Linked DNA regions of Roseiconus lacunae. The protein of the gene in region 1 interacts with the protein of each later gene in a pairwise test. Links are inferred from orthologs where the notes say so. Each region holds a gene or a part of one and is shown on either strand. Other genes may lie near its edges.

Region 1 (15,310 bases):
TTGAGTGGAATGCGGATAGTCGTTCTTGTGAAGTTGCCTTGCGGATTCATGTTCTCGACGAGCAGTGGATGCGACGAAGTATCGACGCCGAAATCAACTCGAACTGGCAGGCGGACTACTTACGGAAGCACGTCTACTTTGATCGAAAGATCGTCAAGGGTGATGACGGCAAGGAAGTCGCGACCGGGAAACCGATTCAGTGGATTGGCCGAAAGGTTGAAGGCGCCCATGCGTGGTGGTTCTTCGAAGTCGAATGCAAAGACAGCGAGCCACCAAAGTCTGTTGACAACCGATTGCTGTTTGACCGCGAGGCGAACTACCAGCACCGTGTGGTGGTCTTGGGCCAAAAGGATGACACCGGTAAGAGTCCCTCCGGTGTGATCACGCTGCGCCATCCGAGCCTAAAACTGTCGCTCGGTGCCCCGCATTGATGCGATGATTGGACGGGGCCCATCCTGAGCCTACCAACAATCCGAATTGTACCAACATCCGAATTGTACCAAGGGCTGGGGGCCGGGCTCGCAGCCTGCGTTAATTGCTTGTTCGTTTCCCAGTGCTGCAGCCGCCAGTCATCCACGGTCTGCTCCGCGTCGGCGAAACCATGAACCTGATCGCGCCGCCAAAGGTCGGCAAAAGCTGGTTGGCCATCCACCCACACTTCCGCATCCGTCGTTGGCGATGTCCCAGATTTTGCATTGCAGGGCGGCGCGTTGTGGAGATCCGGTCATTCGGTGGCTGTCCTTGTCAGTCCTTCGTAGAAAGCGGATGAGCTTTCAATGTCGTTCGGCTCTCCGAGCCGATTACGTCGCGCGATTACGCTTTCGGCTTGGGGATCCGAGCGACATTCATTGCGCGGCTTGTGGCTCGATTGGCTTGGCTGTCTTCTTCAGAAAACGGTCGAGGTCGCTTCAGCAGACCGATCTAGGTGATCTTCACCCGAGATGGGTTTTGCGATTGGTTCCTCCGTCACTTGGCGATTGATTAAACTTTGCAGCTTTCCTCTCCGTAGCTGCAACGTTTCTCCCGCCGAGGCAACCATGCGAAGCCTGTTTCAGATAGCGGCGATCCTGGTGATCGCCGTTCCCGCCATCGCGTCCAACGAGACCGACCGTCAGGTCAACCCGGATGTCCCCCGAGGTACGGTCACGACTGGCGTCTTTGATCGTAGTGAAATTTACCCCGGGACGACCCGCAATTTTAGCGTTTACGTTCCTGCTCAATATGATTCGACAAAGCCAGCCAATTTGATGGTGTTTATGGATGGGCGAAATTATGTTCGCCCCGGCGGACCCTTTCGTGTCCCCACGGTCCTGGACAACCTGATCGCCCAAGAAGCGATCCCAACGACGATCGCTGTCTTTGTCGATCCCGGGACCCTATCGGCGACGAAAAATGGAGCGAAGAACCGTAGCAATCGTTCTTTCGAATATGACGCGATGAGCGATCGCTATGCGAAATTCCTTATTGACGAGTTTTTGCCTGTCGCCCTGAAGGATTTGAATGTTTCGTCGTCGCCGCTGGATCGTGCCGTCTGCGGAATCTCCTCCGGCGCCATCTGCGCCTTCACGGTAGCTTGGCACCGCCCCGATCAATTTGGAAACGTCCTCAGTCACATCGGGAGCTACACCAACATTCGTGGTGGAATTGTCTATCCGGGGCTTGTTCGCAAGACTCACCAATCACCGAAACCGATCAAGGTCTACCTACAGGAAGGCGTCGATGATTTGGATAACGTTCATGGTGATTGGCCGTTGGCGAACCACGACCTCGCTGCCGCACTGCAGTTCGCCGGGTACCAATACAAATTGGAGATGACCGAGGGTGGCCACAGTGCGAAGTGGGCCGGCGAAGTGTTGCCCGGGGCGATTCGTTGGCTCTGGGACGAGGACGCAGAATCCACCAAGATTCCTTCCACGGCGACGAAGCCCAAGTGGGAACCTCATCCCGATGCGATTCGCCAAGCGGGCGTTCCCGAAGGAACCGTTGAAGTCATGTCGCCATGGGAATCGAAAGTCTTTCCAGGAATGGTTCGTGACTGGGCGATTTACGTGCCCGCACAGTATGATCCGAAGACACCGGCCGCGCTGATGGTCTTTCAAGATGGCGAACGCATGCGCAAAATTGACGGTCGCTGGCGAATTCCGATTGTGTTCGACAATCTGATCGCGCGGGGGGAGATGCCACCGACGATCGCTGTGTTCTTGAACCCAGGGCACGATCAATCGAAGCCTCGCCAACGCAACCGTAGCAGCAATCGCGGTTTTGAATACGACAGTCTCGGCGACCGATACGCTCGGTTTCTGACCGAGGAGATTCTTCCGGTGGTCGAGCAAAAGTACAACGTCTCTTCGGATCCTCAGCGGCGAGCGATTGGTGGTTCCAGCAGTGGCGCGATCTGTGCATTCACCGTCGCCTGGAATCGTCCCGATCAATTCGGAAAGGTTTATTCCAACGTCGGTAGCTTTACGCATTTGCGCGGCGGAAATATCTATCCCGGTCTGGTTCGCAAGACGGAGCCCAAGCCGATTCGGGTCTACATGGCCGATACCAGTGGTGACGTCGACAACGCATTCGGAAGTTGGCCGTGGGCGAATCAGCGAATGGCGTCGGCTCTAAAGTACATGGGATACGATGTTCGCTTCGATTGGGCGGAAGGCTATGCACACAATGCTGACTATGGTAGCAGTTGCTTTCCCGATGCGATGGCATGGCTCTGGCGAAACGAAACTCATCAACCGGTGGTCGATACCAGCGACGATCTTGGCGGAGATTATCCGTTGTTACGATTGTTGATTCCCGGCGAAGGCTGGGAGATCGTTGCCAAAGATCTGGGCTTTGCCGACGCACCGTGTGCGGATGCCGAGGGGAATTTTTACTACAGCGACATGCGGGCTCCGGCGGTCTATCGGGTCGACGCTGGTGACGGGCAGCAAACTAAAATCGCGGACGTACCGGTTAGCGGTCTGATGTTTGGCCCAGATGGCTTGCTATATGGATGCCAAGGATCGAAACGTCAGGTTGTCGCGATTGATCCGGAAAATGGAACTACCAAAACGGTCGCTTCCGATTTGCGCCCCAACGATCTTGCAATTACAAAGGACGGAACTCTGTTTGTCACCGAAACGCCGACCAGTCGAGTCCTGCGAATCAATCCGGGAAATGGAGAAGTCGTCATTGCCGACGAAGGAATTAACAAACCGAATGGCATCGCGCTGACGGCCGATGGGGGAACCTTGGCGGTTTCTGACTACGGAGGTGATCGGACGTGGACTTTTCGCGTCAATGCCGATCAATCGCTCGACGCCAAGATGCCAACGATGCCGATGCGAGTTCCCATCGATCCAGAAGGCGAGTTTAATTTCAACGAGCCTCCTCCGCGTCAGGCAACCGCAAAAGGCGATGGCATGGCGATCGATCGAGCCGGTCGGTTTTATGTGACCAGTGAACTCGGCGTACAAGTTTTCGACCCTAGCGGACGGCCTTGTGGTGTGTTGCCGAAGCCCGATCCGTCAAAGCCGCTGACCAGTTGTGTGTTGGCAGGTGAGGGCCATCGCTATCTGTATGTGACCAATGGCAAAACGATTTATCGGCGGTTGGTCAACGCGGACTCGAACAAGCCAGTCGCCATACCATAGGGTGCGTCATCTGGCGACCGATCGCAAAAACCGTGGGCCGGATGCGGTGGCGTCGGCCCGCATCGAATCGGTAATGATCGATCACGCAAAAAGCGGGTTTTACGGTCGATGTCCGTGCCTCACGGGGCTTTGTTCGAATCATGCCAGCACCTTAAAAAATCGGCTTCAGCCCATCGGCGTCAACCTGCCGTGCGTCGGATTGTCCGGTGCGACCGAATGTGGGTGTTCTCGATGGGCTAGCGATGGGACGATTGGTGAAACGATTCTTTCGTCACTTGTCTCGCGAGAACGGTTCATGTCTACGTCTCATCGAAAGCTACATTTTGATCGTCTTGAAGAAGCGGTCGCCGAAGTCGAGCGTCTTGCAAAGGTCCCTGTTCAAACGACGGGGAACTTTACTTTTCCGCAAATCGTCGAACACTTAGCGACCGCATTCGACATCTCATCGGGGCATCAAACGCCGCCACCGGTGCCGTGGTTGATCCGCGTCGTTGCTCCGTTGATGGCCAAACGCGCCGCTCATCGTCCGATGAAACCGGGGCTCAAATTACCGCAAAAGGCGCAAGCATTTTTTTGGCGTGACGCAGAGCAGCTCGAAGACGCGCTTTCACAATTTCGAACCGCTTATGAGCGTTATCGTTCGATCGACACGCTGCCGCGGCATCCCTTGTTCGGTAACCTCTCGCGAGAAGATAACGAGCAGTTGCAGTGCCGCCACATGGAACTGCACCTTGGGTTCGTGCACCCGCAGTAAGCTCGTTGCCTTTCCCGGTGCTTCGTCTAGCCCAAAACTATGGGATTGGCTGATCAGCGTTTGCCCCGGTTATTACACCGAAACCGTGGCGAACGCCAATCGGCTAGTCCTAACTTCTGAGGTTTTCGAAGCACTAGGCGAAGAATTTCTTCAGGGTCGCTTCGTTAGGCTTGGGGGTGATCAAGGAGACGACCACCATTGTGATCAGCGAGCTGGCGAGCATCGCAACGACCGGCATTAGCTCATACTCTTCGCCGCCAAGAGGCAGTTTCAAAACATAAGTGCGAAGGGCGTCTTGCTCGAGTGCTTGGTAGAACATGTAGCCCCAGCTTGCGATCGCGGCCAAAACGCCGGCGATCGCACCGGCGGCTGACAGGCCACGCCAATAAAGCGCCGCAAAGACGATTGGGAACAACGCGCTGAAACCGCTGAAACACCAAACGCCCATCGCAAAGACGCTTTTCGGGTCAAGTAACCCGAGTCCGTAAGTGACCGCCACAATTGCGATGATGAACAGACGAGTGTAGAGCACCTGTTGGGCATCGGTAACGTTCTCTTTGCCTTTATAGTGCGTCAATATGTCGTTGGTGAAGATGGTGCCCAGACAAAGAAACTGACTGTCGAGGCTACTCATGATGGCCGCCAAGATTCCGGCTGCCAGCAGACCGCCGAGCACTTTTCCGGTCTGTGTTTTCACCAAGAACGGCAGGACCGTGTTGGGATTGTTTGGTAACGGTGGCTTCGGAGGAATCAGATCTCCGGTCGCCCAGACGCCGACCAATACACAGGGTACCCAGACAATCATGATGAAAAGCGGGTGACAAATCACCGGAACTTTAAACGTATTGGCGCTCTTAGCTGTCATCCAGTGTTGGAACAGGTGCGGAAACATCCCGACCGACAACGGGATCAGCAGATAAGTGAAGAATTTAGTTTTGCTCATCTCCATTCGAGTGAGCTTTTCGGTTGGTACCGAATCGGCGAGGACTTGCAAGTTCGCCATCAGGCCATCTTGTCCACCCAAGCGATTTGCGATGACGTAAAACGTCACGACGCCTAAGATCATAAATACGATCGTTTGCAGTGTGTTTGCCCAGGTCGTCCCACGCATTCCGCCGAAGAAGACGTACACCAGCACGACCACACAGATAACTAGCGATCCCATCCATGGCGGGATTCCACCGTGCAGCGCCATGATCGGTTCGCCCGCGGGATTGAGCGCCGGAAATAAATCGGGGGCCAATCCGGCGGTCAGCGATTGAACGACGGAACCGGCACTGATCACGCCGATCAGCAGGTACGGAACGACCAAACCGACCAGAATCGGAAACAGTAGCAGCCCGATAAAATCGCTATCCAATCGATCGCGGAAGAATTCGATTTGGGTGGTGTATTTGTGACGCCGGGCAAACTTCCAAACCTTGACACCGATTAGGAAGAAGCAAAGCGAGTGAATAATTCCACTGCTGCTGGCCAACATTCCATAGACGCCGATGCCCTCTTTGAAGGCTTCACCGCTGCTGCCGACCAAGGCGAACGCGGTCATCGTCGTTCCAAAGATGCTCATGAGCAACAGGAATGGGCCGATCGAATGGCTGGCAACTTGGTAGTCCTCTTTCGTACCCTTGAAAAGGCGTCCCGAAGAAAGTCCTAAGATCAGCAGGATTGCCAAATAGATGATGATGATGATCAACTGTGGCAAGCCAGGATGGTTTAACGATTCCATGTTCACGCCCCCTCATCGTTGGCGGCAGCTTTCGAATCGCCCGCGACACCCACCGTGTCGTCGTCATCGAGCGGCCATGCGATCACGGTCGCCAACGCCCAAGTGAGGCTGGCACCGATGGAGATGCAGGCATGCCAAAACAGGCCGATCGGCATGAATCCGAAAACGAGCGTGTCGCTTTCCCAAAACCAGTTGTCTTGATGCAGAATCAACAACAGCACCACCAGTGCTGCGATGATCCATGGCCCGCGAGATGGATGACTTGACATGCCGTTTGTCCGGTCGAAGTTGATTGGCAGGATGGATGGAAGGGTCCGACAGTGTACTCCCATCGGCAACGATCATGGTAGCCGGGACAGTGTTGCCGCCAAGATTGAATCGGGATCCAATGAGAAGTAACCCCTCTAAATCCGTCTTCGCTCGACCGGTTTCAATCATCTGATGAAGATCGGCAAAGAATTCTTCTCTCCGCCTGAAACTCCTTGCCGAAAACGAAATCTGTTTCACCAGGGCGAACCATCGCGCGGTGGAAATTCCCCAAAAACGATACGCTGGACCCCGTGGACACGAAACTGAATCTTATCGCGACCTGCGTCTTTGGCCTCGAGGCTGTCGTTCGCCGAGAGTTAGAAACCTTGGGCGTGCAAGGCGAAATTGCCGGAGCCGGCCGAGTGCAGTTTCAAGGCGACTGGACGTTGGTGGCGATGGCAAATTTGCACCTTCGGTGTGCCGATCGTATCCTGATCCAAGTCGCCGAACTCCCCGCAACCGATTTCGATTCGCTTTTCGACGCAACCGGTGCAATCGATTGGGCCGACTGGTTGCCCGTCGATGCCGCCTTTCCGGTGGGGGGGCGATCAATCAAGTCGACCTTGACCAGTGTTCCCGCGATCCAGCGAAGTGTGAAGCGGGCTGTCGTCGATTCGATGGTGCGTGGTCACGGAACTTCGCAGCTTGAAGAAACAGGGGCGGTCTACAAAATTGATGTTTCGATCATTGAAGATCACGCGACGCTGACGCTTGATACTTCTGGTGCGTCGCTTCATCGCCGTGGCTATCGAATCGAAGGTGCCCGGTCGCCGCTGCGTGAGACTTTAGCGGCGGCGTTAGTTCAATTGAGTTATTGGAAACCGGGACGCCCGCTTCTTGATCCGTTTTGTGGGACCGGGACGATCCCCATTGAAGCGGCGCGGATCGGACTGAAGATCGCACCCGGCATCGACCGGGAGTTTGCCTTCACGGCCTGGGCTGCCGCGCCATCGGACCTTGTGGAGGACTTGCGGAGTGATGCGGTCAAGGGACAACTTCAAACACTGGACGAACCGATCTTAGCCAGTGATCTCGATGGTCGAGTGGTCCATATTGCCCGCGAGAACGCCAAGCGAGCAGGGGTTGATGGCGTCATTCATTTTCAACGGAAAGACATCCGCGAGGTTTCGACCAAACGACGGTTCGGGTGCTTGATCACGCATGCGCCGTTTGAGTTTCAATCCAAGGAACGAGAAATACAGCCTAAACCGTCATTGCCGGATCGTAGGCATCGCCCCAAAGCGAATTCGGAAAAGTCGGACATGTCGCGTCCCTCACATGAATCTCGTGAGTTGGATTCGTTGTATCGGTTTCTTCCCGAGGTCTTTCGAGGATTGCCGACTTGGTCGCACTACGTTCTGAGTAGTTATCAAGGGTTCGAGCGGGTGCTTGGAAAGTCGGCTGATCGGCGTCGGAAGCTGTACAACGGCAAGCACGAAAATACGTTCTATCAGTTTTATGGTCCAAAGCCGGTGGTCGAACAGCGGCAGCATGACGATGAAGTGACAACCTTGGTTCATGCGGAGGGATCAGCCGCGTTTGGACAGTTAGGGGACAAGGCGGACGAGCAGGCTGAGCTATTTGCCGCGCGACTTCGTAAGCGTGCCCGACATTTGCGGCGATGGCCAACCCGACGTGGCATCACGTGCTTTCGTCTCTACGAACGTGACATTCCAGAGATTCCGCTAGTCGTCGATCGCTACGAAGATCATTTGCATATCACCGAATATGAACGACCGCACGATCGTGATCCCGCACAGCACGCCAACTGGCTTGATCGGATGGCGAAGACAGCGGCGGAAACGCTTGAGATCAACGCAAGCAATGTACACTTTAAGCGTCGGGACCGACAAAAGAACTTCGTCCAGTACGAAAAAGTCGATCAAACGCGGAACCGTTTTCAAGTCAACGAAGGCGGTTTGAAGTTCTGGGTCAACTTGGATGATTACATCGATACCGGGTTGTTTCTCGACCATCGTCAAACACGTTCGATGGTACGTGACTTAGCCAAGGATGCGTGGTTTCTAAATCTCTTTGCCTATACCGGTTCCTTCACGGTGTATGCCGCCGACGGTGGTGCACGCAGGACGACGACAGTCGATCTCTCGAGTACGTACACGCGTTGGACCTGCGAGAACCTTCGCTTAAATGGTTTCTTAAACGATCAAGACGCACCAGACGAACGTCGGTATGCCAGCCAGTCCGATGCCAAACATCAAGTGTTCGCGATGGATGTCTCGAAGTTTATCGAGGAGCATCCTGCCGGAGAGAAATACGACGTCGTTGTCTTTGACCCGCCGACGTATTCTCGCAGTAAAAAAACTGACAATGACTGGAATGTCCAGCAGGACGCGATCCCGTTGTTAAACAAGTTATTGCCACTGGTCCGGCGAGGCGGGGTGGTCTTCTTCTCCAACAACTTCAGACGATTCAAGTTCGATGCTTCGGAGTTGGATGTGAGTGAATGCCACGAAATCTCTTCCCAAACGGTACCCGAGGATTTTCGCAACCGCCGCATTCATCGCTGTTGGCGAATCGTGCGATAGCGTTTGGTAACGCCGTCTCGTCCGAACGTTTGGGAGCTTGCCGATCGACCGAGGACGCTAACCGGCTATTGGACGGGAACGATGCCAAACGCCAATTGGCTAATCCTCATCTCAGAGGTTGGCAAGGCACTGAGCAGAGAATTGCAAATTGAACATGGCGAAAGTTAGATTGAAGAAGACATCGAATGGTGAGGCGAATGATGAAACCGGCCGATCTGTCAGAGCGATTGCTTGATTTGGCGGTGCGTGTGGGGAAAGTAGTCGATGCGTCGCCGGGGACTCGGTAGGGAAAGCATATCGCGGGGCAACTGGTTCGAAATGGAACTTTACCTGCACCAAATAACGAAGAGGCTTGTGCGGCAAGCGTCGTCGAGATTTCATCCGCCAAGCTCGCGTTACGCTCTAAGTGACAAAACTACAATGGTTTAAGGGACGACCAGAAATTTCAGTCGTTGGATTCGTCGACCAACAGATTGATGTAGCGTTCGATTTGATCAAGTTTTTGGCTGACAGTTTCGAGATCCGATTCGTGTGCTGCTTCTTCACAGCACTTCGCCAGTTCCGTCAGCTTTGGCAAGCCGACCGTGCCGCCTGAACCTTTGATCCAGTGAATCTTGGTAGCTACGGCATCTAAATCATCACCACGGAACGAGTTCCAAATCGCCGGAAGTTGCCCATGGACTTTGGTGACCAAGTCAATCGCGAATTGACGCATCCAATCATCCGGAAGGTGCGGTTTGCCGTCTTCTAGCGACGAATCGACGAATGGTTCTTCGGCAGATTCGGCGACCGGTTCGGTCAGTATCTGCGACGAGGTTGCTTGAGATTGTGATGAGTGTTTTGGCGGCAGAACGCTGATCGTTTCGTTTGCCCAGTGTCGTACTTTCTCTAGGACGAGGTCTAGGTCGAGCGGCTTAGAAAGGTAGTCACAGCATCCCGCTTCGCGACACTTATTGTCGTCACCTACCATCGTGTTCGCAGTCATTGCGACGATCGGAATGGTGAGTCCTGCTTCACGTAGCTTCGCTGTCGCGGTGTAGCCATCCATCAACGGCATTTGCATGTCCATCAAGATGACATCCACTTCGCGTTCGATGATGTCGTGACGGTCGTTGACGAAGTAGTCGACGGCTTCCTTTCCGTTTTCAAGTTTCATTACCTTGGCGCCGGCGTTGCTGAGTAGGCGATCGATCAGGTCGCGGTTGGTCGCGGCATCGTCAACGACCAGCACCCGAGCGCCCGTGACGGTGATCGTTTCCCAGCGAGATTCGGCATGTCCGAGGGCAAGCTTGATCGCTTCCATTCGTCCGATCATCCGCGTACCCTGAACGAGCGGCGTCGCGATTTTTAGCGTAAACGTACTGCCGACGCCGGGGGTGCTGGCGACCGTCAGTCCACCGCCTAATGCTTCTGCGAGGTGTTTGCTGATCGAAAGCCCAAGACCCGTACCGCCGTATTTCCGGGTCGTGGACGTATCAGCCTGAGCGAAGGGGTTGAATACCTTCGACATCTGTTCTTCGTTCATGCCGATACCGGAGTCTTCGATTGCGATCGACAACGATGGTTGGGGGGAATCTTCGAATTTGATCACCACGTCGATGCCGCCTTCGTTGGTGAACTTGATGGCATTGCCGAGGACATTCGTGAGGATTTGTCGCAATCGTGTCGGATCGCTCATCACGTATTCCGGAATATCGGACTCGGCCAACAGAGAGATTCCGATTCCCTTTTGTTGTACTTTACCGGAGAGTGATTTGATGACATCACCGACGATCTTCACCGGTGTGCACTCAATCTGCTCGACTTCGATTCGCTCGGCTTCGATCTTCGAAAGATCCAGGATATCGTTCAGCAAGTGCAGTAGATGGCTACCGTTGCTATGGATGGTTTCGAGTTGAAGTCGCTGTTCGTCCGGTTCACAGACCACACCACGCAACATCAATTCGGTGTAACCCAAAACAGCGGTGATGGGTGTGCGGATTTCGTGGCTCATTCGAGCTAAGAAATCACTTTTGACTTGATTGGCGTGCTCTGCGGCGTCCTTGGCTTCTTGTAAGTGGACTTGGGTTGCCCGCAAACGATCCGCCGTTCGTTCGATTTCGACGTTTCGTTGTTGGAGTGTCGCCGTTCGTTCGGCGACCTTTCGTTCCAGTGTTTGGTTTAAGTCTTGTAGTTGGCGAAATCCGTCAGCCTTTTCGAATGCCGCGCCGGCGGCCGACGACAAGTAGTTGGCAATTCGCAGTTCGTCGTCGCCGAACATTCCCATCATGAATGAATTGGCGACGTAAATATGCGCCGTTACCTGGCCGCGGACTAAGATCGGGCAGCACAAGAATGTTCCGTAGTTTTGTTTCTTGATGCCAGCCGAGTCACCGGAGGTGGTTTCAATGATGTTTTCGAAGTCGCAGACAATGGCGGACCGTTGTTCGTCCGATTGACGAACGATATCGAGGTCAAATTGGGCTTGGAGTGAGTCGCCGATCCAATTGCCGTCGCGATCTTTTCGGATTAGCAAGACACGATCGCCACGTAGCAGACGTGACGTTGCTTCGATGATTTCATGATCAATTTCGGATTGATCGGTGCAGACCGCAATCTTGCGGCCGGCTTCGAGCAACGCGTCGAAGCGATCGACCAACGAGACGGACGACTCCTGATCGGTCGCGCCGACTTCGGTTTCATATTGCAGCATCGCTTCGCGAGCCGCATGCAGTTCTTGTTCGTCAACCTGCCAATTGGTTTCGGCCGCCAATTCGGCATACATCAGTGTGGTCTGGATTTCTTCCAATCGCGCGCCTTGGTTGCGAGCGACGATTAGCGATTGACAGAGATAGCTTTGCGCACTCCGGACGCGGCCTGTCAGTGCACAGACCGCGCCCATTTCACGAAGAGCGTGGGGCAATTCGTTCGTAAATTTCCTTGAAATGCGGAGTGCTTTCCGGGCCGCGGAACGCAGTTCACGCAGTTCGCGTCGACGTATCGTGGCGATCTTTGCCGGCTGGGTTTCAATTTTTCTTCGCAGAGCCGAGACGTGCCAAGCAAAGCAGGGACTGGTGTAGGCATTGAACACGGACGCGGCTTCGGCGGTCTTGACCGCTTCGCCAAGTGATTTGGCAGCTTCGGTATAGTTGTCCCGATAGTAATGAAACACCGCGTGGGCGAGTTTGACGTGGCACTCACGCTGGGCGTCATCGACATCACGGCCGACTTCGATTTGCAGGACGTCTTGGGGAATGTTACCGAGCGAAGCCCGAGCCCAAACATCGACGATATTGCCGGTTCCCTGAAAGTCACTTCTTCGGACGGCGGAACGATAGTTGGTTTTCGCGTGTTCAAGGGCCTCGGTGAGGTGACCTTGACGATAGAGCGAGGCGGCGTACTGATACCGTGCCGTGTGTACTTCCCAGAAGTCGCCGGTTCGTTCCAAAATCGAAACTGCTTGACTGGACTCGTGAACGCAGTCTTCGAACTGGCTGGACGAATACAGCAGGATACTTAAAAAGTGCCGGGACTGGCCTTGTCCCCAAATGTCTTGCAGCTTTTTTCGAATCTCAATCGATCGCGTCGCATAGCGTTTGCCTCGGTCATACCAACCGAGCAAGCTCATTGCGGGGGCATGTTCGCTGTACGCTTGCGCGAGCGTCGTCGTCGGACGAAAGCCTTCACCGCGATTCATCCCGCGCAAATGTGACCAGAGGGTGTAGTACTTGTCTCGCGTGTACCAGTAGCCATGCGCGATATGGCTATACAGTTTCTGCCGCAGTAATTCGGATTCGTCCGGTTGTCGATCACCACCGTGAGTCAATCGTGGGAAATAGGTATGCAGTGATTGGACGGTGATTTCTCGCAGCAATCGCATGCCGAGTTGAACGCGATTGTTGCAAATCGGTTCACCGAGGCGTCGGAGAGCAGCCTCGTAGTACTCGACCGCCTGGACTTTGTTTCCGCGTTTAAACGCAAGTTCCCCTAAGCGAGTTGAGACGACCGCCTCGTCATGATCGCTAATCGCGCTGACGGCACATTTGGCCAACCACTCTTGGGCCTGATCGTATTCGCCTTGGAGCATCACCACTTCGCTCATCATCGATTCGATGCGATGGCGAGTTTGCGGGTCAGCGTATTGCTTGGCTCGTGACGCGATCTCGAGTTGTCGTCGCGCGCTGCTGAGAGAAAACTCGGCTCGGGCGGCATCTGCGGCGGCAAGCGCGTGTGGCAACGCCTCGCGATGCATGCTCGCTTCGTCAAAATGGTATGCCAAATCGTAGTGTGCGTTGCCTTGCGTTCGGGCGAGGTAGGCTCCGATTTGGCCGTGCATCCGTCGTTTGACGTTGGGCTTCAAGTCTTTCAGGACGGTTTCCCGAATTTTGTCATGCGCGAACGCATACTCACCGTCCGGTTTGCTCCAGATTAGTCGCTGACGGCGAATGTCGGCGATCAATGAAAAGCTTTCTTCAAGATCGATCTTCGACAGCGTCGCGACCGCATCGAGCGTGAACGTGCTTCCGATTACGGCCGCGGACTCAAGAAAACGAGCCGCCAATTCAGGTAGGTTCTTGATGCGTCCGGAAAGGACTTCGCCGGCGCTTTCGGCCGTTTGGAAGTCGGCCAAGTGATCACGATTGAGCACCCAACGTTCTTGTTCGGAAACTAAAACCGATGATTCGACCATCCCACGAAGCACGGCCGAAGCCATGAAGGGGCTGCCTTCGGCATAGTCCGCGATGACGCCAATGGCGTCGACCGGCAAAGCCCCGGCCATCGATTCACACAGTCGTCCGATGCTGGTTCGATCAAGTGGTCCGAGCGACAGCGATTGATCGGGTCTGGCGATTTCGCGGATGCGATTGGCTTGACCTTCGTCGGGACGCGACAACAGCAAGAGCAGTTGATGTGAGGCATCACTTCGGGTCACCCGCTGTAGCACACGGATCGACTGGTCGTCCATCCACTGGCAATTGTCGAGGGCAACAACCACCGGTTTTTCGGCGCTTCCGAGTCCGGTGAGTAGGGCGGCGAATGCGGTCAGAATCCGGCTTTGACCTAACGCTTCCGGACCTGAGAGTCTTCGTCCGGTCCACTGAAACACGTGAGCCAACTTTGGCATCGCGGTGACCACTTCTTCGCGATAGTCCGACATCAGTTCGGCAAGGCGTTGGCGCAACACGTCATCGGTTTGGCAAACTGTGGCGAGTCGATCGATGACCTGCATCCATGGTGCGTTCGGTTCACCGGTCGCTTGATCGGTCGAGTCACCGTACAAGACGATACAGCCCAGACGTGTTGCCAAACGCGACATTTCTTGGGTCAGTCGGCTCTTGCCCATCCCTGACGGAGATGCGATCAAAATTTGACGCCAAGCACCTTCAAAGATCAAGCCGAGGTTATCGCCCAACGCACGCATTTGCGCTTCACGACCGACGAAGGCCGGGTCGACAAGACCGGCGCGGGCGTCGCTACGACCGATGACGACGGAGGCATCAGGCTCGTCGTTTTCGATCATCTGCAGAATCGCCAGCGCGTCGTCGAGCGCCGCTGCCGCAGACTGATACCGCTCCCGAGGCTCTTTCTGCGCCAGACGCTCGACCATTTCGGCGAGTGGCGACGGGGTGCTACTGGGAAGTTGTCCCGTGTCGAGGTCTTTGGTGGAATGCTGAAGCAGGATCTCACTGATCGTTTCGGCGTCACAGACCGGTCGCCCGGTCAACGCCGCGAACATCACCAAGCCGACGGAGTAAAGGTCTGACGAAGGACCGATATCGTGCCGGATAATGCCAGCAAGTTCTGGAGACGCAAAACGTAGCATCTCGACGCCAAAGGAACTGTCCGGGTAAGCCAAATTGATCCGCCACAGCGGACCATAGCCGGCAAGGACGGCGTGACCGTCGTCACGAAGCAAGAGGTGAGACGGCCGGAAGTCACGATGGATGCCACCCTGTTTGTGGATCTGCACCAATGCCTGCAGGATGTCTACCGCGATCCGCGTGACTTCCAGCGGCGGCAATGGTCCGTCGCGCAAACGATCCGCGAGCGACGTGCCTTCATAAAACGGATACAGAACCTGCAGTTCGTCGTCGACCCATCGATGCGTGATCAGTTTGCAGTAATGTTCGCACTCAACCTTGCTCAATAGCCGTACTTCGTTGTCGAAGCGGACGCGAAGGTTGTTGGGAAGGATCGAACGATCGATTCGGCGTAGCACATAACGACGTCCCGTCTGGTCGTCTTCAACCAGAAGGCTATCTGCATCCGGTACATCCGCTAAGCGGCGCACCAAATGAAAGTGTTCGTCGGAAAGGTCGTGCAGGTTCATTTCGACTGAATCGAGGGGGCCCGATCGGTG
Region 2 (15,315 bases), on another replicon or contig:
AACTCCATGCGTTCACGAGTGGGCCGACAGTGACATCAAAGGCACCATCCGTTTTCCGCGAAACTTGCTGGGCAAAGTCGACGACTTCGGCGAAGGGGGCGCTTACCGAGAACCAATCGGTGCTCGAGGACTCGTTAAATCGCGTGATCTCGGACGATTCCAAGTAGGTCGACATCTCGTCGTTGACTTGCCGTAGCTCCGCGTCGATCGAAATTTTCAAGGTATTGTCGTCGACATCGTCGGCGCCGACGACCTTGACCATGTAGCTCGTACCCATGGTCGATCCATTGAACTGGCGGAGGTCAGCGTTTGATTGCGCCGACACCGTCGCTCCAGAATCGAGTGCGGTGAGTAAGAACGCCGCGATGTAAAAAAACGCGGCGAGTGCAAAGCTTCGCCGCGCGTGATGGATTGTCATGTGACAGTTATCGTGTGGTGGGGAAACTTGCGGTTCCTATCCGCCGAAGTCATCGTACATGATGTTTTCCGGCTCGACACCCAAGTCGTCCAACATCTTAAAGACGGCGGCGTTCATCATCGGGGGGCCGCAGATGTAGTACTCGATGTCTTCCGGAGCCGGGTGCTTGCTCAGGTAGTTTTCCAGTAGTACTTGGTGGATGAACCCTTGGTATCCGTCCCAGTTGTCTTCTGGCAACGGATCGGACAACGCGATATTGAACTTGAAGTTCGGGAACTCTTCTTCGATTTCACGGAAGTGATCGATGTAGAACAATTCACGAAGACTTCGACCACCGTACCAGTAGCTGACTTTACGGTTCGTCTTACGGCGTTTGAACAGTTCGAAGATATGGCTTCGCAAAGGAGCCATCCCCGCACCACCACCGATGTATACCATTTCAGCATCGGTGTCTTTGATAAAGAACTCACCGTACGGACCGCTGATGGTCGCCTTGTCACCGGGTTTAAGCCCGAAGATGTAGCTACTCATTTTACCGGGCGGCAACTCGGGATTCCGAGGCGGCGGGGTGGCGATCCGGACGTTTAGCATGATGATGCCTTTTTCGCCCGGATAGTTTGCCATCGAATAAGCGCGAATGACTGGCTCATCGACCTTCGAAACAAACCGCCAAATGTCGTACTTATCCCAGTCCTCGTGGTATTCCTCTTGGACCTCAAAATCTTTGTAGTTGACGACGTGAGGAGGGCATTCGATCTGAATGTAACCACCGGCCTTAAAGTTAACGTCTTCGCCTTCTGGCAGTTCGAGGACGAACTCTTTAATGAAGGTCGCGACGTTATCGTTGCTGCGAACGGTGCATTCCCACTTCTTGGTTTCGAACGCTTCGGCCGGGACTTCGACAAGCATGTCTTGCTTGACGGCGACCTGACACGAAAGACGATCACCCTCGGCAGCTTCCTTCTTGTTGATGTGATCTTTTTCAGTTGCCAAGATCTCACCACCGCCTTCGGTGACTTTCACGCGGCACTGCGCACAGGTTCCACCGCCACCGCAGGCACTGGAAACAAAGATCCCAGCGTCGGCGAGTGCGCCGAGAAGTTTACCGCCGGCTGGTACTTCGATCTCTTTCTGATCGTTGATCAGAATTTTGACCGGGCCGGAAGCAACAAGTTGCTTTTTGGCGAGCAAAATGACGACCACGAGTGCCACCACCACCGCGGTGAACATCAGGACGCCAAGAAAGATGGTGGCCATTTTCGTCTCTTTGACTGATTAAATATTTAGGAATTCAAGGAGGGGCTGGCGGCGGATTACAACTGGATTCCGCTGAAGGACATAAACGCAAGCGCCATTAACCCAACCGTGATAAATGTGATGCCCAAACCGCGAAGCGGGGGTGGAACATCGCTATATTTCATTTTTTCTCGGATACCGGCCAGTGCCGCGATCGCGAGGGCCCAGCCGATCCCGCAGCCGACACCATAAGTGCACGATTGGGCAAAGGTGTAGCTGCGTTCCTGCATGAACAGTGACGCACCTAAGATCGCACAGTTCACCGTGATAAGCGGCAAAAAGATTCCCAGCGTGTTGTAAAGCGATGGGACGAACTTGTCCAAGAACATTTCCAGGATTTGGACCATCGCCGCGATCACGCCGATGAAGCTAATGAATCCCAGAAAGCTCAGATCGACGGTGGCAAAGTCAATCGTTTCCGTCGACACGAATCCGTTCAGCCAAGTCAGCGCGCCTTTCTTGAGCAGCAACGAGTAGATCAACTGGTTCGCCGGGACGGTGATCGCTTCGATCACGATCACGGCGATGCCGAGGCCGATGGCTGTCTTGACGTTCTTGCTGATTGCCAAGAACGTGCACATTCCGAGAAAGAATGCGAGTGCCAAGTTTTCGACGAAGATGGCTTTCAGCAAAATGCTGAGGTGTGTTTCGATCACATTTTCCATGATTTCGTTCCCTTACGCCTCTTCGATTTGTTCGGGTTTGTACGCGCGGATGATCCAGATCAAAAGTCCGATCAAGAAAAACGCGCTCGGCGGCAAGAGCATCAGGTTGTTGGGGTTGTACCAACCACCGTTACGATCGAGTGCCAGGATTTCGTAGCCGAACAGCGTGCCGCTGCCGAACAATTCACGGAAGACCGCGACGAACAGCAAGACCAAGCCGTAACCTAGGCCATTGCCGACACCGTCGAGGAAACTGACGCCCGGTTTGTTTTTCATCGCGAAGCCTTCGGCACGTCCCATCACAATACAGTTGGTGATGATCAAACCGACGAAGACGCTAAGCTGTTTGCTGATGTCGAACAAGAACGCCTTGAGGACTTGGTCGACGACGATTACCAGCGACGCGATCACGGTCATCTGGACGATAATCCGGATGCTGCTGGGGATGAATGATCGGATGGCACTGACAGCCAAGTTGCTGAATGCCGTGACCAGGATCACGGCGATCGCCATCACGATTGAGGTTTCTAACTTGGTCGTGACCGCCAAGGCACTACAAATCCCGAGGATCTGTAGGGCGATCGGATTGTTGTCGATCAACGGATCGAGCACGACCTTTTTCGCTTGTGGTTCTGCCATGTCTTAAGATCCCGACTGGTCGGATTGTTTGTCTTTGAGTTGCGAGATGAATGGGCCATAGCCATTCTCACTCGCCCAATAGCGAAGCAGGTTCGTCACGCCTCGGCTGGTAATCGTTGCACCCGATAGGCCGTCGACGGCATAGACGCTTCCCGACGGGGCGGGGCCCTTTGCGACGATCGCGGCTGGCTGGCCTTCGTCGTCGTAAAGTTGTTGGCCTTCCCACTGGGCTTTCCATGCCGGATTGTCGACTTCACCGCCAAGACCCGGCGTTTCGGCGTGTTGGTAGAATGTCAGACCCTGGATCGTCTGCAAGTCACTTCGCAACGCCAAGTAGCCGTACAGGGTCGACCACAATCCTTTGCCATAAACCGGCAATACGATCTGCTGAAAGTCACCTTCGGAACCGGGCTTTTTTACCACGTAGACCTTGGCAATCTTTTCGCGGCGATCGACACCGGGATCGTAGACGACGTCGGTGATCGCGATGCTGCTGTCCGGTTTCTCGGCGGCTTCACGCGGATCGTAGTCGGCCGGATCCATGTCGGTGACGTACTCACCGGTTTCCAAGTCCACCAGCTTTTCGCTAATCCAGCCGGTCAACTCTTCGATCTGTTCTTTTGACAGCTCGGCCGCCGGCAGACCATATTCGCCGCGAGCCAAACCGGTCGCGTCCAAAATGTTCTTTTGGCGGTCGAGGACTTTATTCTGTTCCTGCCGGTCACGCAGGCCGACAGCGGCGACGCTGACGACGGCGGAGCAGACCACACACAAGATCGTTGCGGTCAGCAGGGTTCCGAGCATTGAATCACGTTGCGGCATAACGAGCCATCCTCCGGCGAACATTCATGGAGACAACGAAGTAATCGATCAGTGGGGCGAAGACGTTGCCGAACAGAATCGCCAGCATGATACCTTCGGGGAACGCCGGGTTGATGCAGCGGATCAGCACCGTCATGAACCCGATCAAACCGCCATAGATCCATTTTCCAGTTTCAGTCATCGAGGCGCTGACAGGGTCAGTCGCCATAAAGACCAGTCCAAAGGCCAGACCGCCGACGGCAAAGTGCCAGTAAAACGGAACGTCCATCATCGGGTTGGTGTGGCCACTGACGCCATTAAGGAACAGTGCCGTTGCGGTCACGCCGCCGAGGACGCCGGCCATGATTTTCCACGAGCCGATGCCGGTTCCGATCAGGATCGCCGCACCGATGAAGCACATCAGCGTGCTGGTTTCGCCGACGCAGCCTTGAATGGTCCCAAGAAACGCGCTGGTCAGGGTGATCGGCTCGGTCCAGGTGACCGGGTCGGCTTGGCCGAGGGCATAGGGAACACTTTGCAACGACGCGATCGCGGCGTTCGTTTCGCCACTCGGGTCGGGCGTAGCCGCGGCCATTTGGCCGAGGGCCGTCGCACCGCTGAAACCGTCCACCGCCGTCCAGACTTTGTCACCACTGATTTGGCCGGCGTAGGCAAAGTACAAGAACGCACGACTGGTCAATGCCACGTTCAAGAAGTTCCGCCCCGTGCCGCCGAACACTTCCTTAGCGACGATCACCCCGAACGAGATCCCCACGGCGACTTGCCACAGCGGAATCGACGCGGGCAACGTCAGGGGAAACAGCAGACCGGTTACCAAAAAGCCTTCGTTGATCTCGTGCCCGCGTAGAACACTGAAAACCAACTCGATGTGTCCCCCGACGAACATGCAAACGATGTACATCGGAAGAAAGTGGATCGCCCCCAAGAAGAAGCAATCCGTGATGTTGCTCGGATCGTTGGCGAAGCCGAGCCAGTGGTGGAAGTCGTAGTAAAGTCCGCCTTGGTAAAGCTCTCCGGCTTCGGCGGCTTGTTGGATCGCCAAGTTTGCTTGGTAACCGACGTTCCACATACCGAATAAGGTCGCTGGCACGAGTGCCATGACCACTGTGATCATCATTCGCTTCAGATCGATCGTGTCGCGCACGTGCGTTTTGCCATGCGCGACTTCGCCCGGTGTGTACAAGAACGTGTCGAGCGCCTCGTACATTGGATACGCGATCTGCAGCGGTCCGCCCTTGGCAAAGAGCGGATGGACTTTGTCCAGAGCATCGCGAAGTGCTTTCATTGGTTACTCAGTGTCCAAAAAATTTCGGGTGATTTGGATCGATTCAGAATTGCCGAAATCAAATGCTGGAATCGATGGCGGCGGGCGCCAATCGTTGAACGGGGGAATGATTGCGTGGTTAGCCTTCACGCTCGATCGTTGTCAGGTTCTCGCGAAGCAGGGATCCGTATTCATACTTCCCGGGACAAACGAACGTGCACAACGCCAAGTCTTCTTCTTCAAGTTCGAGGGCGCCGAGCTGTTGGGCTTGATCGGTGTCGCGGACAATCAACGCCCGCAGCAATTGCGTCGGCAGGATGTCCAGTGGCATGACCTTTTCGTACGTCCCCAATGGGACCATGGCACGCTCGCTGCCGCCGGTCGAGGTCGTGAAGGCAAATTTTTTCCCGGGCAACATCGCCGACGCGAACACTCGCGTGGTGCTGTACTTATCAAACCCGGGCATTTGCCAGCCGAGGAATTCCCGCACGTCGCCTTCGGCAAGCACGGAAATCTGCGTGTGGAATCGGCCCAGGAACTGATGCGGGGCGATGGCGGTGTGCCCGTTGAGCACCGAACCGGAGATCGGGCGAACTTTAACATCGCTGTCATACTCCCCGTCGATCAACTCGGTCACCGAAGCGCCGAGACGGGTTTCTAGCAAACGCGGTTTGTCGATGACCGGGCCCGCCAGCGAAATCACGCGGCGAACGTCCAGCTTGCCGGTTGTGATCAACGCCCCGATTGCGATCACGTCTTGGTAGCCGAGGTACCAAGCCATTTTGTTCGGACCGACCGGGTCGAGTTCGTGGATGTGCGTGCCCACGAGCCCCGCGGGGTGTGGACCGCCAAACTCGGTGACTTGAACGCCGTTGACCCCGTCACCGGGGATTTCGGATCCCGGAGCTTTACAAACATGTACGGTGCCTTCGGTCAGCTTAGTGAGGGCTCGAAGGCCGACGATGAATTGGTCCTTTCGGTCCGCCATCGCCGTTGCGGGGCAAGCCGCAAGTGGGTTGGTGTCGATCGCTTGGACAAAGATCGAACTCGGCGTCGTTCCGGGCGCGGGGATCTTTCCAAACGGGCGTGTCCGCAGTGCCGTCCATAGACCGCTTTCGGTCAGCAGGGACGTCAACGCTTCACCGCTCATCGAGTCCAAATCGCCGACGTCAAAGGTGACGCTGTCACTTTCGGCGGGCGAGGGATCAACGTCGATGATGATCGCTTCAAATTTTCGTTTCTTTCCGCGGATGACGTCCGCGACCGTACCGGCGGCCGGCGACGTGTAGGTCACGCCCTCGGTTTTCTTGTCCGTGAACAACGGTTGACCGAGTTTGACCTTGTCACCGGGCGACACCAACATGGTTGGCTTCATTCCGATGTAATCGTCGCCAAGTAATGCGACCTGTTTGACAGGCTTGGCAACTTCAATGTGCTGGGCGGGATTGCCGAGAATCGGAAGATCCAGTCCCTCTTTGATCGTGATCATATGCCTAGGGAGAAGCGGTGGGTGTGCATCCGTCGTCGACACAACAAATCACCGAAGAGCCGGTGGATTCACGCTCGAACGTTGTACAAATGCAGGAGGACTTTGTGATTTATTTCACAAAGTTGGTGCTAGTCAAAGCCCGCGACGACGAATCGCAGGCGTTTCGGACTCTTCACGTGGTTGCTGTGCGGAATATTACAACTCTTTAGTGAACCCGCAAAGGGCAGGTGCTCGATGTTCAGACACTCGTCGATCAATCCTGGCTTTTAGGGTAAGTAAGTTTCCGGTGCCCGCGGGTTAGCGATGCGATCTTCCGCAAGATCAAGTTTTGCAAGATCTCGTCGTTTATCCCTAGGGGCACAATTGATCTGATACGTGTCGTTCCGCCCAGCCAAACTCTCTTCGACTTTGGCGCAAAGTCTTCACCAACACGTTTTTGTTACCTTGTCTCAGTCCGAACCACTTGCAGTTTCCGAACAAGACGGCGCATCCGAACGACGTGCCGATATTCGGAATGTCGTCATTATCGCCCACGTCGACCATGGCAAGACGACCATGGTTGACTGCTTGCTGCGACAGAGCGGCCAGTTCCGTGACACGGAATTGAAAGGCGAGCAGATTTTGGACTCCAACGACTTAGAGCGAGAGCGTGGGATCACGATTCTGTCGAAGAACATCGCGATCAGTTATCGGGACGTCAAAATCAACTTGATCGACACGCCTGGTCACGCCGACTTTGGCGGTGAGGTCGAGCGAGTGGTGCGAATGGCTGACGGTTGTTTGGTGTTGGTCGATGCCGCCGAAGGCCCGATGCCGCAGACGCGCTATGTTCTGGAAAAGGCCCTCAACGCGGGCGTCAAACCGATTATCGTGGTGAACAAAATCGATCGGCCCGACGCACGGTCTGCCGAGGCGCTCGATGAGGCCCTCGAATTACTCGCCGAACTCGGTGGGGAAGATCAACTCGACTCGGTCGCTTATGTGTTCGCGAGTGCGAAAGCTGGGTTTGCGACCGACGATCCGGAGACGCCGAGTGAAGACATGCGGCCGCTACTCGATCTATTGGTCGATCACCTTCCGGGGCCCGTCGTCGATACCAAGTCTTCCCTGCGGATGATGGCGACGACGTTGGACTGGAGCAAATATGTTGGCCGAATCGCGATCGGCCGAATCGGTGCGGGAGAGATCACCGAGGGGCAAACGATCGATTTGCACCAAAAAGAGGGCGTGGTCAAGCACAAAGTTGCTGGCTTGTATGTGTTTGATAAGCTCGGGCGAACGAAGACCGAGACGGCCACTGCCGGTGACATCGTCGCGATCGAAGGTCTTGAGGGTGTCGAGATCGGTGACACGATTTCGAAGGTCGACGCGAATAATCCCTACCCGCGGTTGGAAGTCGATGAGCCGACGCTGGAAATGGTGTTCGCGGTCAATTCGTCACCACTGGCCGGACGCGAAGGCAAGTACGTGACGACGCGTCAGATTAAGGGCCGGTTGGAAAAGGAGTTGGAGCGGAATGTCGCCCTGCGGGTCGAAATGATCCCGGGTACCGAGGCCTACGCGGTGAAGGGGCGCGGCGTATTGCACCTGGCGGTCTTGATCGAAACGATGCGGCGCGAGGGATACGAGCTGAGCATTGGTAAGCCACGTGTGATTAACCGCGAAATCGACGGCAAGCTTCATGAGCCGTTTGAGCAACTTCGGGTTGAGGTTCCGACCGAGGCAATGGGGCCGGTCATGGAGTTGGTCGGCCTGCGACGTGGCGCGCTCGAGGAAATGAAGCAGCGTGGCGAGTACAGCTTGCTGCGTTTCACCATTCCATCGCGGGGGTTGATCGGGTTGCGAACGCGATTGCTTAATGCGACTCGTGGGACCGCAGTGATTCACAACCGTTTCGATAGCTACCGTCCGCTAGAAGCCGAGGTTCCCCGTCGATCCAACGGTGTGTTGATTTCGATGGTCAGTGGGAAGACGATGCCGTTTGCCCTGTTCGGGTTGCAGGATCGTGGCGAATTTTTCGTGCCCGCCGGGATCGATGTCTATGAAGGCATGATTGTAGGCGAGAATGCTCGTGACAATGACATCACGGTGAATCCTTGCCGCGAGAAAAAGCTGACCAATATGCGTGCCTCTGGTAGCGACGAAAATGTAATTTTAAAGCCGCCGCGCGATATGTCGCTCGAAATGGCACTCGAATACATCGAAGATGACGAACTGGTCGAAGTGACACCGGAAAGCATTCGGTTGCGGAAGATCCTGTTGAAGGAATCCGAACGCCGTCGCGAGCGGCGAAGCTAGGGAATTCCGGATCGATTTCAGGGTTAACCGCATGGCGTTCGCCACGGTTTCGGTGCGTTAACCGGGGTTAACACCCGCGGCTAATGACTCGAACCCGTATTTTCAAATGGAACGAAGTGCTGGGGTGTTCCAAACGGTTTGAACCAAGCCGTTGCCGCGTGCGTAATCGTGAGGGATAATTGTCGTCAGAATCCCGTCGGCGTTTCAAGCTGCCGTGGGCCTTCGGCTGCGTTTTCCCTTCCGTCGCGTGATTGAAGGCTGTCGATTTTTCCCTACCGCCTGGCGCCTTGCCACCGACTGTTTTTCGCCACCGACTGTTTTCTGCCATCGGCCGGTCTGGCCGCCGGTTGGGAGACGTGGTGTGGAATGGACGGTGTCATGCCTGTGCCGGAGTCCCGATAAAATACGGGGACGCGTCAATCGTCATCATCGTATCCCCTGGAATATCTCGCCCGTATCAACGCAACTTCAAGCCTCGGTCGTAGGGTGCCGATTGTCACCCCCACCTTCCTTCTACCCACACAAACACTCGATGACCAAGACAACTTTTACATTTTGCCTCGGTATTTTGGCCGCCTTTTCGTTGGCAATCGTTCCCGGCTGTGGCCAGTCGTCGACGACGACCGTCAGCGAGACCGAAACGGCTGAGCACGATCATGAAGATGGTCATGACCATGGTGATCACGCCGGTCACGACCACGGCGATCATGACGATGACCATAGCCATGACTTTAAGTCGATTGACGAAGTTGTCGCCGAGGTCACCGAGCTGAACAAGGAAATCGCCAAGCATATGAGCGATTCGAACCCCAGCTACGCCCACGGAGCATTGCACCACGTTGGCGAGGTGTTGATCGCCGGCGAAGAGATGGTCGCAAAAATGGATGACTCGGAGACCAAGGCTGCGGCAAAAGCGTCGCTCGAGTCATTGATCAATGACTTCACCGCGGTCGACGATACTTTGCATACATCGGATGAAAATGTTGATCCGGTGGGTAAGTACAACGAAGTGAAGGAATCGATCCAGAAATCGATCGACGAATTGAGCGGCGTGGAATAATCACGTTTGGCCATTGCTTCTAGGGGCAAGTTTATCCGGCGCGGTGTAAGCCGTGATGGGCTTACGCCGTTCCCCGCTGATTGCTTCAAGGATAACGGGCGCCGTTGACCCTTCGTTATCCGCAGAGCGTTAGCGGAAATTCGGCGGGAGCGACAACGCTTCTTGTCAGGTGTTCAACGGTGGCTGAAACGCTGTGTCTGTTAACGCCGTCCGCTGTAGTGGCAATCCAGTGTTGGTACGCTGGATTATTAAAGCTGAGTCGCTGTTATCTGAGGGGCGATGGTAGATGAAGATGTTTATTGGTTTGATTCGATTCACATTTGTCGCCGTGCTCGGCTGCGTTGTCTTGGTCGGGTGTGATTCGGCCGAGCTGGCAACGACCGATGCCAGTCAGGATCGACCTCAGGCGACGGCGCCGGAGTTGTTGCTTTCCGAAGCCCCTGAAGGAGAGGCAAAGACGCCGACGGAAATCAAAGAAGCTGAGATGGAAAACGAAGTCGTCGTGATCGCAGGACGGATCGACGCGGGGGACAGCGATCCGTTTCAGCCAGGCGAGGTCGCGTTTATGATTTCGCAACTTCCCGACGAAGATCACGCCGGTGGCGATCCCGAACACGCTGATAATTGTCCGTTCTGTAAGCGGAAGTTGGCGATGGCTCCCAAGGCGATTGTTCGATTTGTCGGTGCCGACGGAAATGTGATTCCGGGCGATGCACGTACTGCACTGGGGATTAAAAAAGGCGACGTGGTGTTGGTAACCGGTTCGGCGACATTCAATGCCGACATCGACACGGTGATGGTCGACGCGACGAAGCTTCATCTGCGTTAGTCGGCTGTTTCACATCGGCGAGGTCTGCTTTCTGCGGTCGGCAATAATTGCCGGGCTTTCCCAATGGGAGAAGGCTTCCTAGTCGGGGGAACGATCCGCCGAGAATCTCGTCCCGAGAAGGGCCGCCGAATTGCCCTGGGCCGTTCGGGCTGGTACTCTGTTGGGATCGAAAGGGGATGTGTTTTGAGCATCCATGAACTTTCGCTGGCCCCTTCATCTACTCATAGCAGCATTGTCAATGTCGGCCACCACAACGGAAAATAACGGCGAAGTCTTGGTTGTCGGGTTTATGGACAGCAAGATTCTCGATAGCCAACGAATTGAGCAGGTCGGCCGGGAATTGCAGGAGGCCGTACCGCAAGCGATCAACAAGAAACTGTTGTTGAACTTTCGAGGCGTCTCATTCATGTCGTCGGCGATGATCACGAAGTTGGTCATGCTGAATAAGACTTGCAAGGCTCAGAGCGTGAACCTGAAGTTTTGCGAGGTCTCTCCGAACGTCCTCGAGGTCTTCAAAATCACCAACCTCAATAAGCTGTTTGACATCCAAGCATCTGAGGAAAAGGCGATCTCTAGCTTCGAAAAGAAAGGTTGGTTTAGCTGAGGATGCCACCCTCACAGCCCCCCGGTGGTGGCCTTCCGGCCGCGTCAGAGCTACTCGATCTGGAACGTTCGCAAATCGCGCATGACTTGCACGACTTACTGCTTCCGTTGATCTTTGGTGCCTCGGCGACGGTGCAATCGTTGGCGGCGAAAGCAGAGTCGGCAAACGCCGATAGCGACGTCGTTTTGAGTGATAGCGCTAGGCAGCAACTTGGCCAAGTCAACGATTGGTTGCGTGAGGCACTGTCGCTGGGCCGAAATCTACTGACCGAGATCTACCCACCAGAACTCGAGAGTCTCCCCTGGTTGATGGCAGCCAGGGACACCGTGGCGAAGATATGCGGTGCCAACCGCGATGTCACTTGGCAGGTCAGCGAGGGGACACCGCTGGCGGATCCCGATTTGGATCGCAGTGTGGCGACGTCGGCGTATCGGATTCTGGTCGAAGCGGTTCGCAATGCGGTCCGGCATGGCGAAGCGTCAGCGATCACCATCAAATGCGACGACGCGAGGATGGTGGTTCAGGATCATGGTAAAGGATTTGATCCGGAAAGCGTGCCGACCGGTCACTTCGGAATTCGTGCGATGAAGGGGCGAGCCGCCTTGGTCGGGAATCGCGTGGTCGTGGATTCGTCTGTTGGCGGCCCAACCACGGTCACGCTGCACTTTGATTGCGCTCCCGTTGATTGATCGGCGAGTTAGCGAGTGCTTCGTCAACTTTCGAAATTTGGATTAGCCGTATGGAGTTCGCCACGGTCTTGGTGCAATCACCGCGGCTAAATCCCATCGGCTGATGAGCCGACGGGCGGAGATTTAAGATGGTCGGCGCACTAGTTGCTGGCGTTGAACGGGCCGAAGTTGGCGTACGGTTCTCGCCCGCTTTTGACGACGCCCCAGGGTTGAATTTCCTTCGTCCAGACGTCTCGGTATTCACCGTCGCGGTCGCGGTACTCGGCAACAAATTTGACGCTGTTCATGCGGGCGAACGCGTAGTGCCAGCGGTCTTTGCCGTTTAGCTTAATCGATTCGATCAGCAAGAAGACTTCTGGGTCTGTGCCCTGCACAAACGTGTAAATTGCACCGTCGACGATGTCGGAATCCTGATCGCCGTAGCGATAAATTGGTTGGGCGAGCAGTCGAAGTTGGCGAGTGACTGATTCACGATCTGTTTTGGTGATCTGAAACCGTCGTGCGATTGAGCTGAGCTGTCGCGTTCGGCGGGGTTTCGTTTCGGCGACTTCCGGTTGTTCGGGGACTTGTTGCCAGGAAAGACCCGGATCCTGGGAACGCATGACGGTGCGGCCTTGTCGTTGTCCTTCGATTGCTTCGGCGCAGAGTGAATGAAACTCGTGTGATCCGTGTGTCATCGGTGAATACCACTGATAGATCGATCCGATTACTTGTGGTCTCCCATTGTCGGTCCAAAGGTAAACGTTTCCGTAGATCTCACCCGCGACCGGGTTGGACCATCGCAGGACCGAGCGGGGCTGGAATGCGAACTGCCGAGCCGGATTGCTAGTGGGATAGAATTCGTAATTCTTTGCCGCCTCGGTCGTGATTCGCAGGGCGTGATCGGCGTTGCTGTGCGACCGATCGTTGGATGACTGATCGTTGGATGACTGATCGTTGGATGACTGATCGTTGGATGACTGATCGTTGGATGACTGATCGTTGGATGACTGATCGGTGCGTGTCGGGGGTTCGTCGGCGGTTCCTTTTAAAGCGAACGTGGTCACGGCGAACATGATCACGACGCCGATGGATCCACGGCGTGAAGGAGATGCAATCACCATCGTAATGTCGTCCTTTGTTTCGCTGTCACGGTCCGGTTTTCGACTCGCGATTTCGGTCGAGTGTTTCGGTACGGCTAAAAATCGGGTGTGGCCCATCAGCCGTATTTCGTTGGCTAGTGCTTCGTCAACCTTCGAAATTAGGATTAGCCGCATGGCGTTCGCCACGGTTTCGGTGCAATCACCGAGGCGAACGCCCATCGGCCGATGAGCCGAACTCGAACATTTGATCTAGACGGAGCACTAGGTTTGTTGCGGCAGGATGCTTTTCCAATACGTTCTAAGTGACCGCGGACTCGAAAACAAGACAAAAGGTCTAATTTGTAGTGTGTGGCCAGTCGCGATTGATCGCAGGCCGGGGCGTCTTACCAACCTTTGGCGACCAATGCTGGCCGGCGATGAGCGACCGCGTCGACATAGACCGCCGTTGTGGTCCCTTTGATTTCCCCTCTTTGTCGGGTCGTGCGGTCCGGGGTTGATTGTCTGTGTCGATCAACGGAAACTCTTCTCTGGCCTTGATTTCGGTTTGCCGATGTGGCAAACGCCGGCACTGGATTCCCTTTCGCAATTGGCGGTGCACCATGCCTGACTTCTTTCAGCACGAACTGATCACAACCATTCACGACTTGCGGACTGGCGGGTTGGATCAGATGGAAGAGATGTTGGTGGCCGCGACACAGGAGTCCAAGGTCGGCTTAGTTTTGCCGGTGACGGCATCGGACATGCGCGCCGAACCCTTTGACAAGATCGTCGCAGAGCTCGCCGGTGCCGACTACGTCGACACGATTGTGGTGACGCTTGGGGTTGCTCCCGATGAATCCGACTACCAGGAAACGCTACAGAAAGTCGCCTCATTGGGGTCAAGGTGCAAAGTGTTATGGACCGACGGTCCAAAAGTGCAGGGGATGTATGACGAATTGATCGATGCCGGGATTCCGGTCAACACACCCGGCAAAGGGCGTAGCGTGTGGACGGCGTTCGGATACCTGCTTGCAGATCCGTCGATCGAAGTCTTCGCACTCCACGACTGTGACATTGTGGACTACGATCGGACGCTGTTGTCACGATTGTGTCTACCGATGGTGCATCCGGCGCTCGACTTTGAATTCTGCAAAGCGTATTACGCTCGCGTGACCGATCGAATGCACGGCCGAGTGGTTCGGTTGTTGGTAGCGCCGCTGCTGCGGGCGTTGATGAAGATTTACCCCAGTAACCGATTTGTTCATTTCCTAGCGAACTTTCGATATCCGCTCTCAGGTGAATTCTCACTGACGCGAAATCTGGCGAGAACCAATCGGATTCCCAGCGATTGGGGGCTGGAAGTCGGAACGTTGGCAGAAGTGTTCCGCAACACCTCTTTGAAGCGTGTCTGCCAAGCGGACTTGTGTCGTTTGTATGAGCATAAGCATCAGGACGCTTCGTTGCACAACAAGCAGGCGGGACTGATGAAAATGGCGACCGACATTTTGACAACGATCTACCGAACGCTTGCCAGCCAAGGCGTAATTTTGGGCGACGGTGCGTTCATCACCTTGCGGAGCTTGTTTTTGCGCACCGCTCAGGACTGTATTCGACAGTATGCCGCCGATGCACGCGTCAATGGCTTGGATTACGATCGCCATGGCGAAGAAACGATGATTGACGCGTTTGCAACTTGCATCACGACGGCCGCCGAAGTCTTTCGCGCCGACCCTAACGGGGCGGAAGCGATTCCGAACTGGAGTCGGGTGCGAGCCGCGTTTCCAGATTTTGTCGATCGTCTCCGCGACGCGACGTAATGCATCGGCATCGTTGGATTTACCGGAGCGCGGCGGGCAGCGGGACCTCAACGATAGCGGAATCTCATGCGTGCATCGCGATTCACCTTGCTTGCCGCGTGCTGTTTGATCGGGACGTTGACGCTTTGTTCGGAGCCGTTGCGCGGTAGAACCGTAAAAACCAGCACGAGTTGCCCCGAATCTGTGCGATGGCATCGGCGTCTTGCTGGACAGCTCGTTGGACCGGTGAACAATGGACCGGTGATTGTAAGCAGTGGGCCTGTGAACAATCGGCCGCAAAGCATTGGGAGCGGTCGTCGTTGTAAATCTGGACGAACGGACGTTGCTAGGTCACAATGTGTCTTGTGAATCCGTGTCTCCTGAG

What was found.
Region 2: the proteins of FYC48_RS14290 (region 1) and typA interact in binary tests that used the Escherichia coli proteins (3 or more experiments, as listed by UniProt). The link is inferred for Roseiconus lacunae from one-to-one orthologs.

Annotation. Positions count from the first base shown.
Region 1 is NZ_VSZO01000010.1:35,271-50,580, reverse strand. What follows is about bases 6,368-9,322. They hold FYC48_RS14290 (class I SAM-dependent methyltransferase), read left to right. Parts: upstream 6,368-6,675; coding sequence 6,676-8,970; downstream 8,971-9,322. Other genes in these bases: FYC48_RS14295 (DUF3311 domain-containing protein), read right to left, coding at 6,368-6,384. Also shown: FYC48_RS14315 (DUF6702 family protein), read left to right, coding at 1-431; FYC48_RS14310 (alpha/beta hydrolase-fold protein), read left to right, coding at 1,038-3,635; FYC48_RS14305 (DUF1569 domain-containing protein), read left to right, coding at 3,931-4,389; FYC48_RS14300 (sodium:solute symporter family protein), read right to left, coding at 4,523-6,115; more of FYC48_RS14295, read right to left, coding at 6,118-6,367; FYC48_RS14280 (hybrid sensor histidine kinase/response regulator), read right to left, coding at 9,416-15,280. UniProt on the Escherichia coli protein: Specifically methylates the guanine in position 2445 (m2G2445) and the guanine in position 2069 (m7G2069) of 23S rRNA. Methylation occurs before assembly of 23S rRNA into 50S subunits.
Region 2 is NZ_VSZO01000009.1:275,888-291,202, reverse strand. Bases 6,505-9,464 are described here. They hold typA (translational GTPase TypA), read left to right. Parts: upstream 6,505-7,037; coding sequence 7,038-8,891; downstream 8,892-9,464. Other genes in these bases: FYC48_RS28145 (hypothetical protein), read left to right, coding at 9,424-9,464; FYC48_RS13780 (Na(+)-translocating NADH-quinone reductase subunit A), read right to left, coding at 6,505-6,593. In the rest of the region: FYC48_RS13810 (FAD:protein FMN transferase), read right to left, coding at 1-418; nqrF (NADH:ubiquinone reductase (Na(+)-transporting) subunit F), read right to left, coding at 455-1,675; nqrE (NADH:ubiquinone reductase (Na(+)-transporting) subunit E), read right to left, coding at 1,732-2,370; FYC48_RS13795 (NADH:ubiquinone reductase (Na(+)-transporting) subunit D), read right to left, coding at 2,392-3,018; FYC48_RS13790 (Na(+)-translocating NADH-quinone reductase subunit C), read right to left, coding at 3,022-3,840; FYC48_RS13785 (NADH:ubiquinone reductase (Na(+)-transporting) subunit B), read right to left, coding at 3,827-5,125; more of FYC48_RS13780, read right to left, coding at 5,244-6,504; more of FYC48_RS28145, read left to right, coding at 9,465-9,951; FYC48_RS13765 (hypothetical protein), read left to right, coding at 10,238-10,780; FYC48_RS13760 (STAS domain-containing protein), read left to right, coding at 11,019-11,384; FYC48_RS13755 (sensor histidine kinase), read left to right, coding at 11,387-12,073; FYC48_RS13750 (hypothetical protein), read right to left, coding at 12,214-13,272; FYC48_RS13745 (glycosyltransferase family protein), read left to right, coding at 13,755-14,951. UniProt on the Escherichia coli protein: A 50S ribosomal subunit assembly protein with GTPase and nucleotide-independent chaperone activity, required for 50S subunit assembly at low temperatures, may also play a role in translation.